DNA from 3 places in the Streptomyces sp. BBFR25 genome. Region 1 is predicted to be linked to each of the others. Evidence: riboswitches for the same ligand, from Rfam matches in the RefSeq annotation. Region 1 holds a riboswitch; each other region holds the start of a gene.
What was found. A riboswitch is a leader RNA that binds a small molecule or an ion and turns the genes downstream of it on or off. The one in region 1 is predicted to bind thiamine pyrophosphate.
Positions count from the first base shown of each region.

Region 2: it holds a riboswitch for thiamine pyrophosphate, as region 1 does, so the genes downstream of both, thiC (phosphomethylpyrimidine synthase ThiC) here and ACGH52_RS27810 (thiamine ABC transporter substrate binding subunit) in region 1, are expected to answer to the same signal.
Region 3: it holds a riboswitch for thiamine pyrophosphate, as region 1 does, so the genes downstream of both, thiO (glycine oxidase ThiO) here and ACGH52_RS27810 (thiamine ABC transporter substrate binding subunit) in region 1, are expected to answer to the same signal.

Region 1 is NZ_CP172447.1:6,060,654-6,062,909, reverse strand. Features, by position in the region: gene ACGH52_RS27810 (thiamine ABC transporter substrate binding subunit) at 1-866, opposite strand, end outside; TPP riboswitch at 946-1,051, opposite strand; gene rlmN (23S rRNA (adenine(2503)-C(2))-methyltransferase RlmN) at 1,090-2,220, opposite strand.
Region 2 is NZ_CP172447.1:4,229,131-4,231,386, reverse strand. Features, by position in the region: gene ACGH52_RS19230 (YibE/F family protein) at 1-969, opposite strand, end outside; TPP riboswitch at 1,041-1,230, shown strand; gene thiC (phosphomethylpyrimidine synthase ThiC) at 1,223-2,256, shown strand, end outside.
Region 3 is NZ_CP172447.1:2,429,744-2,431,999, forward strand. Features, by position in the region: gene ACGH52_RS11030 (NAD(P)/FAD-dependent oxidoreductase) at 1-264, opposite strand, end outside; gene ACGH52_RS11035 (hypothetical protein) at 297-647, opposite strand; TPP riboswitch at 700-811, shown strand; gene thiO (glycine oxidase ThiO) at 809-2,002, shown strand; gene thiS (sulfur carrier protein ThiS) at 1,999-2,199, shown strand; gene ACGH52_RS11050 (thiazole synthase) at 2,202-2,256, shown strand, end outside.

The DNA.
Region 1 (2,256 bases):
TCGGGGTTCTTCGCGTTGCTGAGCAGGCCCGCGTACTCGACCTGACGGAAGCAGGTGCCGTCGGCGACGCCCGTGGGAGCGGTGTCCGGCTGCGGGTCGGCGTAGACGACCTCGACGGGCGGGGAGGAGGCGTAGGACACGACGAGCGGGCGGTCGCCCTTGGCCTTCTTGCCGCCGGCCGAGCCGGAGAACTCCTCGTTGTAGGCCTGCTCCCAGCTGTCGACGACCTTGACGCCGTTCGCCTCGAGCTTCTTCCAGTAGCCCTCCCAGCCCTCGTCGCCGTACTGGGCGGCGGTACCGAGCAGGAAGCCGAGGCCCGGCGAGGAGCTGCCCGCGTTCTCGGTGACGAGGAGGTCCTTGTACTCCGGCTTGATCAGGTCGTCGAAGGACTTGGGCGGGGTCAGGCCGTGCTTGGTGAAGTACGCCTTGTCGTAGTTGACGCAGATGTCGCCGCTGTCGACGGGCGTGACCCGGTGCTTGTCCTGGTCCGCGCGGTACTCCGGCCGGACCTGGTCCGAGCCCTTGGCCTCGTACGGCTGGAACAGGCCGTTGTCGAGGGCGCGGGACAGCAGGGTGTTGTCGACGCCGAAGAAGACGTCGCCCTGCGGGTTGTCCTTGGTGAGGATGGCCTTGTTGACGGCCTGCCCGGCGTCGCCGTCCTCCAGGACCTTGACCTTGTAGCCGGACTGCTTCTCGAAGGCGGCGATGACGTCCTTGGACGCGGCCCACGAGTCGTGGCTGACCAGGGTCACGGTCTTGGAGCCGCCGGAGCCCGCGGCGTCGTCGGACGACGATCCGCAGGCGGCCAGCGTGCCGACCATGCCGAGGCCGACGGCCAGGACACTGGCCTTCTTGGTGATGCTCACTGAATTCCTCCTGGGTGACCAGGAGAAGACGCGGCCCCGCCCGAGACCCCTGGCGAGGGTCCCGGGCAGGGCGCAACAGCTCGAGTGGTGACCGATCTCCCTACCCAGAATGACCTGGGCCAGGTTCGGAGGGTCTGCGGCCGGTGCCGCACTCTCAGCGCTGTGGCGCTCCCCTGTCGGAATATGAAGATGTGACTGTGCCGATGTACTTCCGCCGGTCAGGTTACCGCTCGCTCGCGGCGAGCTGGCCACACGCCCCGTCGATCTCCTGCCCACGGGTGTCCCGGATCGTCACCGGCACACCGTGCGCCGCGATCGCCTCCACGAACGCCTTCTCGTCCTCGGGCCGGGACGCGGTCCACTTGGAGCCGGGGGTGGGGTTCAGCGGGATCAGGTTGACGTGCACGGGCCTGCCCTTGAGCAGCCGCCCGAGGCGGTCACCGCGCCAGGCCTGGTCGTTGATGTCGCGGATCAGGGCGTACTCGATGGACAGCCGGCGCCCGGACTTCGCCGCGTACTCGAACCCGGAGTCCAGCACCTCGCGCACCTTCCACCGCGTGTTGACGGGGACGAGGGTGTCGCGCAGTTCGTCGTCGGGGGCGTGCAGGGAGATGGCGAGGCGGCACTTGAAGCCCTCGCCGGTGAAGCGGTGGATCGCCGGGACGAGACCGACCGTGGAGACGGTGATGCCGCGCTGCGAGAGCCCCAGCCCGTCCGGCTCGGGGTCGGTGAGGCGGCGGATGGAGCCGACGACGCGGTTGTAGTTGGCGAGCGGCTCGCCCATGCCCATGAACACGATGTTGCTGAGCCGCGCGGGGCCTCCCGGCACCTCGCCGTCCCTGAGCGCCCGCATGCCGTCCACGATCTGGTGCACGATCTCGGCGGTCGACAGGTTCCGGTCCAGACCGGCCTGGCCGGTGGCGCAGAACGGGCAGTTCATGCCGCACCCGGCCTGGGAGCTGATGCACATGGTCACCCGGTCCGGGTAGCGCATCAGGACGGACTCGACGAGCGTCCCGTCGAACAGCTTCCACAGCGTCTTGCGCGTGGTCCCCTGGTCGGTCGACAGGTGCCGCACGACGGTCATCAGCTCGGGCAGCAACGCCTCCCGCAGCCCCTCGCGGGAACCGGCGGGGATGTCGGTCCACTGCTCGGGGTCGTGCGCGTACCGCGCGAAGTAGTGCTGCGAGAGCTGCTTGGCGCGGAACGGCTTCTCACCGATCGCGGCGACAGCCTCCTTGCGCTCGGCAGGCGTGAGATCGGCAAGGTGCCGCGGCGGCCGCTTCGCTCCGCGGGGTGCGGCAAAGGTCAGCTCACCGGGGGCGGGACGGGCCACGGTCGGACAACTCCTCATGACGGCGGGCCTGTGGCAACCCCCCGCGTCTGCGGG
Region 2 (2,256 bases), 1.8 Mb from region 1:
CAGGCCGTGGATGAGGCCGGTGTTGTCGTCCGTGTTGCCGGTGAGCGCGGCCCAGCCGATGAAGAGCGAGCCGAGCACACCGATCAGCAAGAGCGAGATCAAGGTGCCGAGCACCGCCACGGACGTGCGGGCCGACAGCCCGTGGCAGAGGTACAACGCGATCAGCATGATGGCGCTGGACCCGATCACCGCCACGACCAGGGGATTCGAACCCTGCAGGATGGCGGGCAGGATGAAGAAGTTCAGCAGCAGGAAGCTGATGGCCAGTGAGACCAGTGCCATGAGGCCGCGCAGCCGTCCGACGACCACGACGGCGAGGGCGAAGATGCCCGCGAGCAGCGCCAGGGGGAGCCGGCGGTCGATGTCGGTCACCGAGTACTGCAGGTCCTTGGGCGCGGAGGGCTCGTAGGCGACCACCACCTTCTGGCCCTCGTGCAACTGTCGTGACTGGTCCGGCTGCACGATCTCCTCGAACGTACGGCCCTTGTCGTCGCCGGTGTCGACGCGGATGGTCGCCCGCTTGCACTCGCCCTTCGCCTGCTGCACCGCGGAGGAGCCCTCGGCGGTGGACGTGTCGCCGGTCGGGGTGCCGCCCGAGGCGTTGACGGACTGGCAGCTCAGCTCGACCACCTTGGTCACGGTGGCCTGCTGGGTCTGGCGGTCGAAGCCGACTCCGGTGCGCTCGTGCGGCGGTGCGCCGCCCGGCCACAGCACCGCGAGTCCGACCAGGACGGCCGCGGCGAAGGGGATCAGGATCGCGGCGATGACCTTGCGCAGATGCCGGGAGACGGGAGCCGCCGGTCCGTGACCGTGACCGTGCGCATGCCCGTGACCGGCCTCGGGTCTGCCCTCGCTCGCGCCGTGGGCGGCGACGGGGGCGTGGTCGGCTGCCCGGCCGCCTCCCTCGTCGGCGTTCTGTCCGCGGCGGGGCCGATGCGGCGGGAAGGAGGGATGCTGCGGTGTGGTCACCGCCCGATCATCGCAAGAACAAGGGGGGCCCTCTGTTCACCGCGCCCGAATGGGCGTTAGCGTGGAGGCACCTTTGTACACGCGGGAGCTCGGAGCACCGGGCTGAGAGGGCGCTGACCTCCGTCCCAGCGATGTTTCACGGGAAACGTCACCGAAGTCGAGTGATGTATCCCACGAAGCCTCGCCAGACGGAAGCCGCTGCGTCGACCGCCGAACCTGTTACCGGGTAATGCCGGCGTAGGGAGTAGGTCTCATGACCATCAAGGACGCACGCACGCCTGCCTCAGAACAGCGCTCCACGCGGGACTCCGCCCAGGAGGACACCGCGCAGACCACGGAGGCCGGGAAGTCCATCGGCTGGCACAAGGCGTACGTCGAGGGCTCGCGCCCCGATCTGCGGGTGCCGGTCCGTCAGGTGCACCTCACCAACGGGCAGTCGGTCACCCTGTACGACACCTCGGGCCCGTACACCGATCCACTCGTCGACACCGATGTCCGCAGGGGCCTCGCACCGCTGCGGGAGAACTGGATCATCGCCCGCGGTGACACCGAAGAGTACGCGGGCCGTCCCGTCCGTCCCGAGGACGACGGAATCAAGCACACCGCGCCGCGCGGCGGCCTGCGCAACCTCGACGCCGTCTTCCCCGGGCGCCCGCGTCAGCCCCGCCGGGGCCGGGACGGCAACGCGGTGACGCAACTCGCGTACGCGCGCCGGGGAGAGATCACGCCGGAGATGGAGTACGTGGCCGTCCGGGAGAACGTCTCGCCGGAAGTGGTCCGCGAGGAGATCGCCGCAGGACGTGCCGTGCTGCCCGCCAACGTCAACCACCCCGAGATCGAGCCGATGATCATCGGCAAGCGGTTCCTGGTGAAGGTCAACGCCAACATCGGCAACTCGGCGGTGACGTCCTCCATCGAGGAGGAGGTCGACAAGATGACCTGGGCGACCCGGTGGGGCGCCGACACGGTCATGGACCTCTCCACCGGCCGCAACATCCACACCACCCGCGAGTGGGTCCTGCGCAACTCCCCCGTCCCCATCGGCACCGTGCCGCTCTACCAGGCGTTGGAGAAGGTCGACGGCCGGGCCGAGGAGCTGACCTGGGAGATCTACAAGGACACCGTGATCGAACAGGCCGAGCAGGGTGTGGACTACATGACGGTCCACGCCGGTGTGCGCCTGCCGTACGTACCGCTGACCGCGAACCGCAAGACCGGCATCGTCTCGCGCGGCGGCTCGATCATGGCGGCGTGGTGCCTGGCGCACCACAAGGAGTCATTCCTGTA
Region 3 (2,256 bases), 3.6 Mb from region 1:
CAGCCGCAGGGTAATGCCGAGCGCCTCGAAGTCGACGTCGAAGGCGGAGCCCTCCGCGGTGCCGAGCAGGACGGCCTTGGACAGCGGGGGGCGGTCGTACGGTTGGTGCGGTTCCGCGCCGATCAGGGTCACCGGGCCGGTGAAGCCCTGTTCGCGCAGGGCCACCGCGGTCTGCACGCCCGCCATCCCGGCGCCCACGACGACCGCGCGCCGCTCCGCGTCCGCCGCCGGTCCCTGTCCCCGTTCCCGCGTCTGCTCGCTCACCTGATCACCATAGACACCCGGCGTGTGGCCGGTCAGTGCCCGTGCGCGGTGAGCTGCTCCACCACGCTGGTCCCGCTGCCCGGCTGCGACTCCCACTCCCAGCTCTCGTCCAGTCGCACGCGCCCGTCCGGCAGTTCGACGACGGTGGACACGCAGTGCCCCGACGACGTGCTGCCGTCGGTCTTGAGCTGCACGTACCGGAAGTCGAGGCGGTCGCCCTCCCTGGTGCCCACCAGGTGCCCGCGGACCACGTCACCGCCCGCGTACTCGGCCCACACGGCGCCGTCCTGCTCGTGGTAGGTGAACCGGGTCCGGGTGCCCACCTGGCCGGGGGCCTGGTCGGCGACGGGGGCGAGGACGAGGCCGTCGAGTGAACGCGCCACGGGTGGAGGCTCCCTTACACGTGAGTTGCGCTGCGGGCTAGGGTGGCCAACGTAAGGCACTCGCGGGAGCCCGGACGCACCGGGCTGAGAGGGAGGCTGGCGGCCTCCGACCGTACGAACCTGATCCGGGTCATGCCGGCGAAGGGAGGGGCTGGACGCCCATGTCGTCTCCACCACACACGCCTCGTACGTCACGTACCCCCGACGTCCTCGTCCTCGGCGGCGGGATCATCGGGCTCGTCACCGCCTGGCGGGCCGCGCAGCGCGGGCTGGTCACGGCCCTCGTGGACCCCGAGCCGGGCGGCGGGGCGGCCCAGGTGGCGGCCGGGATGCTGGCCGCCGTCACGGAGCTGCACTACGGCGAGGAGAGGCTGCTCGCGCTGAACCTCGCCTCGGCCCGCCGTTACCCTCAGTTCGCGGCCGAGCTGACCGAGCTGACCGGCCAGGACCTCGGTTACCGCCGCTGCGGCACGCTCGCCGTCGCGCTGGACGCCGACGACCGTGCCCACCTGCGCGAACTGCACGCGCTCCAGCAGCGCTCCGGCCTGGAGTCGGAGTGGCTGTCGGGGCGCGAGTGCCGACGTCTGGAGCCGATGCTCGCGCCGGGCGTGCGCGGAGGGCTCCGGGTGGACGGCGACCACCAGATCGATCCCCGCCGCCTCGCCCGGGCGCTGGTGGCCGCCTGCGCACACGCGGGCGTGGCCTTCCACCGGGTGTGGGCCGAGCGGCTCACCGTCGGGCCCGGCGACCGCGCCACGGGCGTCGTCACCGCCGACGGCACCGCGCTGGAGGCCGGACAGGTGGTGCTGGCCGGGGGCAGCCTGAGCGGGCGGCTCACGGGCGTGCCGGAGGCCGTACTGCCGCCGGTGCGGCCCGTGAAGGGGCAGGTGCTGCGGCTGGCCATGCCGCGGACGCCGGGGCCGCTGCTGAACCGGACCGTGCGTGCCGTGGTGCGCGGCAACCACGTCTACCTGGTGCCCCGGGAGAGCGGCGAGCTGGTCGTCGGCGCCACCAGCGAGGAGCTGGGCTGGGACACGACGGTCACCGCGGGCGGCGTCTACGAGCTGCTGCGCGACGCGCACGAGCTGGTCCCCGGCATCACTGAGCTGCCCCTGACGGAGACCCGCGCGGGTCTGCGCCCCGGCTCACCGGACAACGCCCCGCTGCTCGGCCCGACCGCGCTGGACGGCCTGCTGCTCGCCACCGGTCACTACCGCAACGGCGTCCTGCTCACCCCCGTCACCGGCGACGTCATGGCGGACGCCCTGACCGGCGGGGAGCTGCCCGAGGAGGCCCGCCCCTTCAGCCCCCGGCGCTTCGCCACCGCCCCCGCACTCTCGGAGCAGCCCGCATGAACATCTCCGTCAACGGCGAGCCGCGCGAGGTGGCTCCCGGCACCGCCCTGGACGCGCTGGTGGGCACGCTCACCCGGGCGCCGTCCGGAGTGGCCGCCGCCCTGAACGAGACCGTCGTCCCGCGCGCGCGGTGGTCCGCCACCGCGCTGTCCGAGGGCGACCGTGTCGAGGTCCTCACCGCCGTCCAAGGAGGCTGACCATGGCCGACGATCCCTTTGTCCTCGGCGGCACGACGTACGCGTCCCGCCTGATCA